Regions from separate parts of the Brevibacillus sp. AG genome, predicted to be linked through region 3. Evidence: riboswitches for the same ligand, from Rfam matches in the RefSeq annotation. Region 3 holds a riboswitch; each other region holds the start of a gene.

Region 1 (3,275 bases), on a different contig from region 3:
TGTTCCAGCATGATGCGGAAGAGATTCATGAAAAGACAATTGGTGCCTTAAGGCTGGTGGAGGATTCTGCTCCAGGCAAAAGCATCCTGAAGATGATCTATCAGGTAAAAGACCAGCGGTTGGAGAATAAGCTGTGGGGAATGACGTTTCCGAATCCAGTCGGACTTGCAGCCGGTTTTGATAAAAATGCGGAAGTCTATCACGCGTTGGGTGCTCTTGGTTTTGGGTTTGTGGAAATCGGGACGTTGACACCGCAGGGGCAGCCAGGCAATCCGAAGCCGCGTTTGTTCCGATTGCCGGAACATCAAGCTGTCATTAACCGGATGGGCTTCAACAATCACGGTGCGTATTTGGCTTCCCAGCATTTGGTCGATTACGCATACTCAGATGTTCCGATTGGGATTAACATTGGGAAAAACAAAGTAACGCCGAATGAAGAGGCGGCCATCGACTATAGCAAATGTATGGACATGCTCTATGCATACGGTCACTATTTCGTCATTAACATCAGCTCTCCGAATACCCCGAATCTGCGTGACTTGCAGGAGACAGAGAGCTTGCGTCATTTGGTGCGTGCAGTAAGGGAAAAGGCAACCGAAATGGAAGCACGTTCCATCAAGAAAAAGCCGATTTTGCTGAAAGTAGCACCAGACATGTCGGATGAGCACATGCGCGATGTTGTTCACGCTGCTGTTGAAGAAGGCATTGCCGGAATTATCGCTACCAATACGACACTGTCACGCGAGGCGGTTTCCGGACATCGATTTGCCGAGGAAGCGGGCGGCTTGAGCGGAAGACCTCTTACGGAGCGTTCCACTGCTTGGGTGAAGGAGATTTATCAAGAAGTAGGAGACAAGGTACCCATCATCGGTGTCGGGGGCATTTATAACGGCGAAGACGCCTACGCGAAAATCCGAGCAGGAGCCAGTCTCGTTCAGGTGTATACGGGGATGATTTATCAAGGCCCAGGTATCGCCAAGCAAATTAACAAAAAGCTACTCAAGCTCATGCAGCGCGATGGTTTTAAACATATTAGTGAAGTAATTGGCGTAGACGCAAAAGAATAGATAGAACAAGTACGCATAGGTCGATGGCTCCGTTTGTAGAGGGTCATCGGCTTATGCGTTTTTGCTTATATTCTTCCGATTTATGTAGTGATCCGTTATAATGATGTGGGACAAACATGAATTGTCTGTCAACTCTATATGATCGGCGTTAGGTGCCTTTATGTGACGCATAAAGGGTAACAGGGAATCGGGTGAAAGTCCCGAGCGGTCCCGCCACTGTAACCAGGGAGCTCTCTTTGAGAAGGAAACCACTCATTTTCGTATGGGGAAGGACAAAGAGCGCATGGATCTGGAAGCCAGGAGACCTACCTAGTAGCCACACCCAGAAAACCTTCGCGGAAAGGAGCGGTGAATACGAGGCAATGAGGCTGTATAGTCAGTCTGTTGTTTTGTGTGCACATCTCGTCCATTGATGGATGGGATTTTTTTGTTTGTAGGAAAAGAACGAAAGTCAGTGAAGGAGGAAGGAACATGAATCGATCTCGTCTCGTATCTACTTGTTTGATGATCGCGGGCTTTGTCCTGTATTTCCTGCTCAATGAACCAGAGACAGGACATGCGATGCACATCATGGAAGGGTATTTGCCATTATCCTGGGCCTTATTTTGGTGGGCTGTCTTCTTGCCATTTTTTATTCTTGGGATTCGCTCGATTAACAAGATTGTAAAAGAACATCCCGAAATGAAGCTCCTTATTGGTGTTGCAGGAGCGTTTGCATTTGTTTTATCTGCACTGAAAATCCCTTCAGTTACAGGCAGCAGCTCTCACCCGACTGGAACGGGCCTTGGCGCCATTATGTTTGGGCCTTTTGCGATGTCTGTGTTAGGGAGCATGGTGCTCTTGTTTCAAGCCTTGCTTTTGGCACATGGAGGTTTGACTACGCTAGGGGCAAATGCTGTATCCATGGCAGTAGTAGGACCACTGGTGGCATACGGAATCTATCGGGTGATCATGAAAGTGCGCGGAAGCCAGCGTCTGGCTGTTTTTGCGGCGGCTGCCTTGGCTGACCTCGCTACCTATGTGGTGACTTCGATTCAACTGGCACTCGCATTTCCAGCTGAATCTGGTGGAGTGTTGGCCTCGTTTGCCAAATTTGCAGGAATTTTTGCATTCACGCAAGTTCCGCTCGCAATCAGTGAAGGTCTGTTGACCGTTCTTGTTTGGAACTGGTTGTTATCTTACAACGCAAAAGAGCTTACACAGCTTCGTTTGCTCAAACGGGAGGAATCGCTGTGAAAAAAGGATGGAACTGGCTATTACTCTTGGGGGTAATCGTACTGGCGATTGTCCCACTGTTGCTGGTGCAGGATTCGGAATTTGGCGGCGCAGACGGCGTGGCGGAGGAAGCGATTAAGGAAATTGCTCCGAACTACGAACCGTGGTTCCAGCCGCTGATAGAACCGCCAGGGGGAGAGACGGAGAGCCTATTGTTTGCGGTGCAGGCGGCGTTGGGAGCGGGAGTGGTTGGATACGCCGTGGGCTTGTACAAAGGTCGGTTGGATAAGCGGAAAAAATGAACGGGCTGCAGCTTGATTCTCTCTCTTATCAAAACAGGCTGAAACGTCTGCCGCCAGCTCATAAGCTCTTGCTGGCGAGTGCATTGTTACTGCTCGTCTTGGTGGGACATGTATGGATGCAGATGGCCGTCGTTGTTTGGATGACGGTATGGGTAGTGGTGTATGCCCGTATACCTGTCCGTATCTATTGTGCCTTTATGATCGTGTCGCTCTCGTTTTTCGCGGCGGGGCTCCCTGCCCTATTGGTAGAAGGGGCGAAAGCAGGCGAAGTACAGGTCCAGGTCGCGGCAGCATGGGAGTTGGGGTCGTATGTGCTCTATGTGCCGACGTCATCATTCAGTAAAGTTTGGATCTTATTTTGGCGTACCATGGCGAGCTTATCTTGCTTTGCCTTCATTTTGTTTACCGTGCCGTTTGCCGAAATCTTGCAGGTGTTTCGCCGACTTCGTATGCCTGTCCTTGTGACTGATTTATTAATGATCATGTATCGGTTTATTTTTGTGTTAATAACGATTTCTCACCAGCTCTGGATTGCCCAACGTTCGCGTGGAGGTCATCGCGGCTTCCGAGCGACGCTTCGGGATGCAGGGGTTCTCGTTGCGCAATTGTTTGTCAGAGCGATGCGCAAATACGAAGCCTTGCATAAAGGAATGGCGGCTAGAGGCTTCGGGGAGAGCATGCAGGTGCTCGC
Region 2 (3,275 bases), on a different contig from region 3:
CGTATTCTTTGTACACGGAGTACGGAGCAAACACATTCAATGGCTTGTTTTCCTCAGCCAGCTTGTAGAACACGTTTGGTACGATCAGGCCGATGGACAATGTTTTGATGCGTGCTTTTTCATCGGCATTGATCTTTTTGCAATCGAGAAACTCGTTGATATCCCAACCGAAGATGTTGTAGTACGCTGCACCCGAGCCTTTACGTTGCCCCATTTGATCTGCGTAGGAAAACGCATCTTCCAACAGCTTGAGAACGGGCATAACACCTTTTGCTGCGCCCTCGACGCCTTTGATCGGCTCTCCTCGTCCGCGGAGCTTGGACAAGTTCACGGCCACACCGCCGCCAATTTTGGATAGCTGCATACAAGTTCCCAAAATAAAGTTGATGGAGTTCAGTGAATCATCCATTTCGAGCAAGAAGCAGGAGACCATTTCTCCACGGCGGCTTTTGCCTGCATTCAGGAAGGTTGGTGTCGCTGGTTGCAAGCGTTGATCCATCATGGATACTGTCAAACGCTTGGCGAGCTCAAAGTCACCTTGTCCAAGGGACAGTGCCACAACGGCCACCCGGTCTGGATACTGCTCCAAATACATCGATTTATCGTTCGTTTTCAAAGCGTAATCTTTATAAAATTTGGAGATAGCCATGTACGAAGCAAATTGAAAATCAGCGTCATAGGCCAAACGGTAAACTTCATCGACCTGCTCAACAGTGTATGTTTCATAGACGTTTTCATAGAAGTCATTCTCGATCAAATAGTCCATGCGCTCTTTGACACTGCCAAAAGTCATCGTATTGGACTGCACTTCTTCCATGAAGACCGCAACCGCTTCCCGATCCTTTTCCAGTTGATAAAATCCGTCATTGCCACGCTGCATCAGTTCGTTGTTCAATTCAATATGCCGCAATTGCTGCCACCCCACTCGTAAATTGTTCCACGTCACGGCCGGTACCGGACAGTTCAAATTTAGAAATCACCGGAACGCCATATTGGCTCGCGATCGTATCCGCGCTTTTGGCAAAGCTGGTTCCCCAGTTGCGGTTACCGCTGGCGGATACTCCCCGCAGATGGACATGATTTCGCTTCAGGAACGTCGCCACCTTCTCCGGCACTTGTCCGAATCCCGTCGTGTATGTTATCAAAATGAATGGCTCGTCCAACACCATATCTTGACTAATTTCCACATGTGGCAAATTAATTTTGTTGACGAATCTTCGGACGTTTCCTGTTTTTGAATCATAAGCGATTAGCATGTCCCTCATCCTATCCCCTGCTATTTTTACTCTGTATGTATGTTATTTAGCCAAAGTAAAAGCGCATCCGACGTTTACATGCCGAATGCGCGTGATGACTTCCATCAGCAATTCGCCAATACGAATTGCGCGCTCGAACACTTCCCTATCTCCCGTAGGTTAAACAGTGCAAGCGGTTAGGCAGGTCTCCTGGCTTTAGGATCATCGCTCCATTTTCACCTTCCCGATCCCTCAAGATCAGTGGCATTCTTTCCCCAAATGGAACTCTCTCATTACAGTGGCGGGACCGCGTCGGATTCTCACCGACTTCCCTATTAAGTCTACCAAATCTGGCTGGTAAACACCTCACCGCATCAATATGTAGTTGGTAAAACTTACTTTACCTCAATATATCGTAGGAGTCAAGCTCAGTATGCGCTCTTTTCGAAAACTAACTATTCTCCTTTTTCGGCTATTGCCAATCTCTGGTTATCGTTCATATAATAGATTTTGTGTGCGTTGGTTAGCCTTGGATAGATTGGAGAGTAGCCCTCATGAAAAGCACCGACTATCAACCTGTCGTCATTCCTCGTTCTTACAGTAAAATCATGACTTATCAAGAGCGTGACTATCACATTTTCGTAAGTATACCTGCCGATCCCCCTCCGGAATCAGGCTTTCCCGTCATATATTTGCTAGATGGCAACTCTGTTTTTGCAACCATGACCGAAGCGATACGGATACAATCACGTGGCCCTGAACGAACTGGCGTGTATCCTGCTATCATCGTCGGGATTGGGTATCCAACGGACGGTCCGTACCACCCTGCCCGTTTCTTTGATTACACGTATGAAGTTCCCGTCTCAGAGCTTCCTGGCAACCCACAAGGAGCAGACTGGCCTCAGATGGGGGGAGCAGAGCAGTTCCTCACCTTTTTAGAGGAGGAGCTCAAGCCGAGTATCGAAAACGACTTCCCCATCGATCGGACGCAACAAGCGATTTTTGGACATTCGTTAGGTGGCTTGTTTGTCTTGCATGTACTTTTGTCGAGACCACACGCTTTTCAGCGTTATATAGCTGGCAGTCCTTCGATCCATTGGAATGAGAGCGTACTGCTTGCGAAGGAGAGTCAATTACCGAGCCTGCTGACAGATGACCTCGACGTCCATGCACTCCTCACCATCGGGGAGTTGGAAAACGATGGGCGATTCTTGGTCAAAGAAAAATCTCTGGCGATGATCGAACGATTGTCCTCCATGGGCAAAGGTCAGATCAAGGCATCCTTTAAAGAATTTGCTGACGAAAATCATTCGTCCGTCTTGCCAGTCTTAATTAGCCAAGGACTCAAATTCGCTACGAAAAAAACTGCCCGCTAAAAACGGGCAGTTTTTGTTTATCATGATTCGCTTACTGTAGAGATAACACTTTGGTGATTTGGGGCAGCTCTTCGATGGCAGATACAATCGTCGGTGTAATCTCTTCATCGGTCACAGAGATAAGCAGGGCATTCTTCCCTTTTTGCTCACGCGATACATTCAACTTGGAAACATTGATTTGATGTTCGGCCAGTTTTCGTGAGACATCATAAATCACACCTGGATAATCGATATGGCGAACCAACAATCCATGGGCCCCTGGAGGTATGCGACACGCACAGTAATTGATTTCACTGATGTACACTTCTCTCCAATCTTGCGCCAAGGTGTACTTATTCGCTCCTACCCGCAACACCGCCAAATGATTCGCATATTCGCCGGAGCTATGTTGGACAGGAACCTTCGTCCCGAGTCCTTCCACTAACTGCGTTGCGATTTCCTCTTTATTTTCATGAGCAAGAATACTTAATTGTGCACTCGCTAACTCTGGCTCGAGTCTTTGAATCAGTTCAGCTAGTTCACGCAGTCCAGCATATTGGGTCATGTGTTGCCTTCACTCTCCCAGTCAGGTTTATCCTTGTTTTCACGGCAGAATCCAAGCTTCCGGCTCTTTCTTGATGGAGGATTCGTTATCAGCACGATACCAAGCCGTCAACGTTTGTCC
Region 3 (3,275 bases):
GGCGTCTCCGTCGGTGAACTGTCGCCATGTCCGGGCAAATCAGGGACAATGATCTGATATGTATCTGCGAGCGTTTGCTGATAAACAAAATTGATAGAGCCGATGCATGGCGCATGGATACACAATAACGGCTGGCCTTTTCCCGATATGTGAAAAGCAAACTGCTTGCCATCCTGATGGACGAGTATTTGTTCCATTTTCATTTTCACCCCACCCTTAGGTTGTCCGATATGAAGTAGATTTTTCATTTGAACTCTTCTTTTTTTGATGGGGAAGTGGTATTCTCGCAATAGAATAATTGGTGAAAGCAGGGTGAAGAAGTTGTTTCAAGAGCGCATTTCGAAGCTCCACACGTTTTTGACAGAGCAAGAGCTGAACGCGGTGTTGATTACCTCCCCTAAGCACGTTTACTATTTGACCGGATTTTTTACAGACCCGCATGAACGTTTTATGGGTCTCGTTATTCCTGCTGAGGGAAAACCTTCTTTGATTGTACCTGCTCTTGATCGTGAGGCAGCCGCAGAGGCTTCGTTCGTTCAAGATATCCATACACATACGGATATCCAAAACCCCTATGAAATCCTCAAGCAAGTGTTGCCAGCGAACTTGACGAAGCTCGGTATTGAAAAAAGTCATATGACTGTCGAGCGTTATGAAGCACTTGGACAGGTTGTTCTGGCGTCGAGCTATGTGGATGTAGAAGAGCCACTGCGTGAAATGCGTTTGATCAAATCGGCGGATGAAGTGGAGCGTTTGAAGCACGCTGTTCAGTTGGTCGAGGATTCCTTGCGGGAGACCCTGAAAAAAGTCAAGACAGGCATGACCGAGACAGAAATCGTAGCTGAGCTGGAATTCCAGATGAAGCGCTTGGGTGCCGAAGGTCCGTCCTTTACGTCCATGGTATTGGCAGGGGAGAAGTCGGCACTGCCACACGGGAAACCAGGAACGCGCCAGGTGCAAGAAGGCGACTTGCTTTTGTTTGATATCGGGGTAGCAGCCAACGGATATGTATCCGATATTACTCGTACCTTTGCTGTAGGCGAGATCAGTGCTCAGCTTCAAGAAATTTACGAGACAGTATTGGCTGCCAACGAAGCGGCCATTGCTGAGATTCGTCCGGGTGTGACTTTTGCGCATTTGGATAAAACCGCTCGCGATGTCATCACCGCAAAAGGCTACGGAGAATACTTCATGCACCGTCTTGGGCATGGACTTGGGATGGATGTACATGAATATCCATCTGTTCACAGCCAGAACCAAGAAGTGCTTCGTCCAGGGATGGTCTTTACGATCGAGCCAGGCATCTATCTGCCAGGTGTAGGCGGAGTGCGGATTGAAGACGATGTATTGGTTACGGAAACGGGCGTTGAAATTCTCACGCAGTTCCCGAAAAAACTGACTTCTATCAATGAATGAATAAATCGTAAAAATTGAATACGTATCGAATGGTGCTAGATGGCATATGCCGTCAGCTTAAAAGGGAAGTCCGGTGAGAAACCGGCGCGGTCCCGCCACTGTAACGAGGAGCAACTAGCGAATAGCCACTGTTTTTTGCGAGACAAAAAATGGGAAGGTAGCTGGGTGTGTTGATTCGTAAGCCAGGAGACCTGCCATGCGATCATATACAATCGACCCACGAGGATGGGGCAGATGTGGAAACAGTCTATGAAATGGCGCCTTTGTGCCTGCTTATAGCTATATCTACGTTTGTCATGCACCTCCCGATTGAAATGGGGGGTGCTTTTTTTGTGGAGGATTTCGTTCAACTCATCATATACATACAGAAAAGGGGATTACAGATGTTTAAGACAAACAAACCACATACAGTAATGAAAGGACTAGCTTTCGGTATCATGACAGCTGCCATGCTTTTGGTTTCGGCATGCGGCTCCACTTCGACAACACAGGCTCCAGCCAAAACCGAACAAACGGCTGCACCAGCAGCAGAGAGCAAGCCTGTAACACTAACCAATAATGGCATCGAAATGACCTATCCAACAGCACCTGAGCGTGCAGTGACTTTGAACCAACACGTTACCGAAATCATGCTGGCATTGGGCCTGGCTGATAAAATGGTCGGAACTGCATACCTAGACGATGAAATCCTTCCAGAGTTAAAAGCAGATTACGACAAGATTCCGGTACTGTCTGACAAGTATCCTACGAAAGAAGTGCTGCTGGCAGCGAACCCAGACTTCGTGTACGCCGGATGGAAAAGCGGCTTCGGCGAAAAGGGTGTAGGATCGATGCAGGATTTGGAAAAGGTCGGCATCAAATCGTATCTGCAAGCGTCTTCTAGCATGCCTGGCCCGACAATCGACGATGTGTTTGCAGACATTACGAATATTGGACGCATTTTCCGTGTGGAAGACAAAGCCAATGATTTGATTAATAAAATGAAGAGTGAATTGGATCAAACGATTAGTAAAATTGGCAAGGTGGACGAGCCACTTAAAGTGTTCGTGTACGACAACGGAGAAGATAAACCATTCACAGCAGCCAACAACTACATGACTTCCTTAATCAAGACTGCTGGCGGTAAGAACATTTTTGATGACATTCAAAAGGGTTGGGCAGAGGTCAGTTGGGAACAAGTAGTGAGTCGCAATCCTGACGTGATTATTATCGTAGACTACGGTGATAGAACCGTTGAGCAAAAACGCAATTTCCTTTTGACCAAAAAAGAACTGGCGGATATCCCGGCGATTAAAAATCAGCGACTAATGGTACTGCCATTGTCTGCGGCTTCTGAAGGCGTTCGAGCACCGATTGCGCTAAAAATTTTGGCGGAAGGACTCTACCCGGATAAATTCAAATAGAGTATACCCCTTTTAAGGGAGGGAATGGCACTGCAACAGATCAAGTTACCTTATATCATCATTACTCTACTGGTCGGACTCTTCCTCTCGATTACGTTCGCAGTTACCTTGGGATCAGTGGAAATTAAGCCGACAACAGTATGGAAAATCGCCTTATCAAAAATTCCGATGTTGACCCAATGGATTGAGGTGGATTGGTCCAAAGGGGAGCAAACGATTATTTGGGATATTCGCTTTCCACGTGTACTTTTGGGGGCGATCGTCGGAGCAGGTCTGTCTGTAGTGGGAGTAGCGATCCAGTCGTTGGTTCGCAACTCCCTGGCTGACCCGTATGTGTTAGGTGTATCTTCAGGTGCTTCGGTTGGAGCTACCTCGGTCATTATATTCGGAGCATTCAGCATGTATGGGCAGTATGCGCTATCCTTTGGCGCTTTTACAGGCTCCCTTGTGTCAATC

What was found. Region 3 has a riboswitch for cobalamin ahead of POF51_RS26915 (ABC transporter substrate-binding protein). Riboswitches for the same ligand answer to the same signal wherever they lie in the genome.
Region 1: another riboswitch for cobalamin. It lies ahead of POF51_RS16855 (energy-coupling factor ABC transporter permease); the one in region 3 lies ahead of POF51_RS26915 (ABC transporter substrate-binding protein).
Region 2: another riboswitch for cobalamin. It lies ahead of nrdI (class Ib ribonucleoside-diphosphate reductase assembly flavoprotein NrdI); the one in region 3 lies ahead of POF51_RS26915 (ABC transporter substrate-binding protein).

The regions. Positions count from the first base shown of each region.
Region 1 covers NZ_JAQMYO010000006.1:123,229-126,503, forward strand. The annotation lists gene POF51_RS16850 (quinone-dependent dihydroorotate dehydrogenase) at 1-1,067, shown strand, start outside; cobalamin riboswitch at 1,201-1,394, shown strand; gene POF51_RS16855 (energy-coupling factor ABC transporter permease) at 1,539-2,303, shown strand; gene POF51_RS16860 (energy-coupling factor ABC transporter substrate-binding protein) at 2,300-2,584, shown strand; gene cbiQ (cobalt ECF transporter T component CbiQ) at 2,581-3,275, shown strand, end outside.
Region 2 covers NZ_JAQMYO010000001.1:203,760-207,034, reverse strand. The annotation lists gene nrdE (class 1b ribonucleoside-diphosphate reductase subunit alpha) at 1-910, opposite strand, end outside; gene nrdI (class Ib ribonucleoside-diphosphate reductase assembly flavoprotein NrdI) at 897-1,256, opposite strand; cobalamin riboswitch at 1,419-1,619, opposite strand; gene POF51_RS00870 (alpha/beta hydrolase) at 1,790-2,611, shown strand; gene POF51_RS00865 (ACT domain-containing protein) at 2,643-3,155, opposite strand; gene POF51_RS00860 (hypothetical protein) at 3,195-3,275, opposite strand, start outside.
Region 3 covers NZ_JAQMYO010000013.1:61,126-64,400, forward strand. The annotation lists gene POF51_RS26905 (alpha/beta fold hydrolase) at 1-203, opposite strand, end outside; gene POF51_RS26910 (M24 family metallopeptidase) at 322-1,416, shown strand; cobalamin riboswitch at 1,430-1,629, shown strand; gene POF51_RS26915 (ABC transporter substrate-binding protein) at 1,800-2,819, shown strand; gene POF51_RS26920 (FecCD family ABC transporter permease) at 2,844-3,275, shown strand, end outside.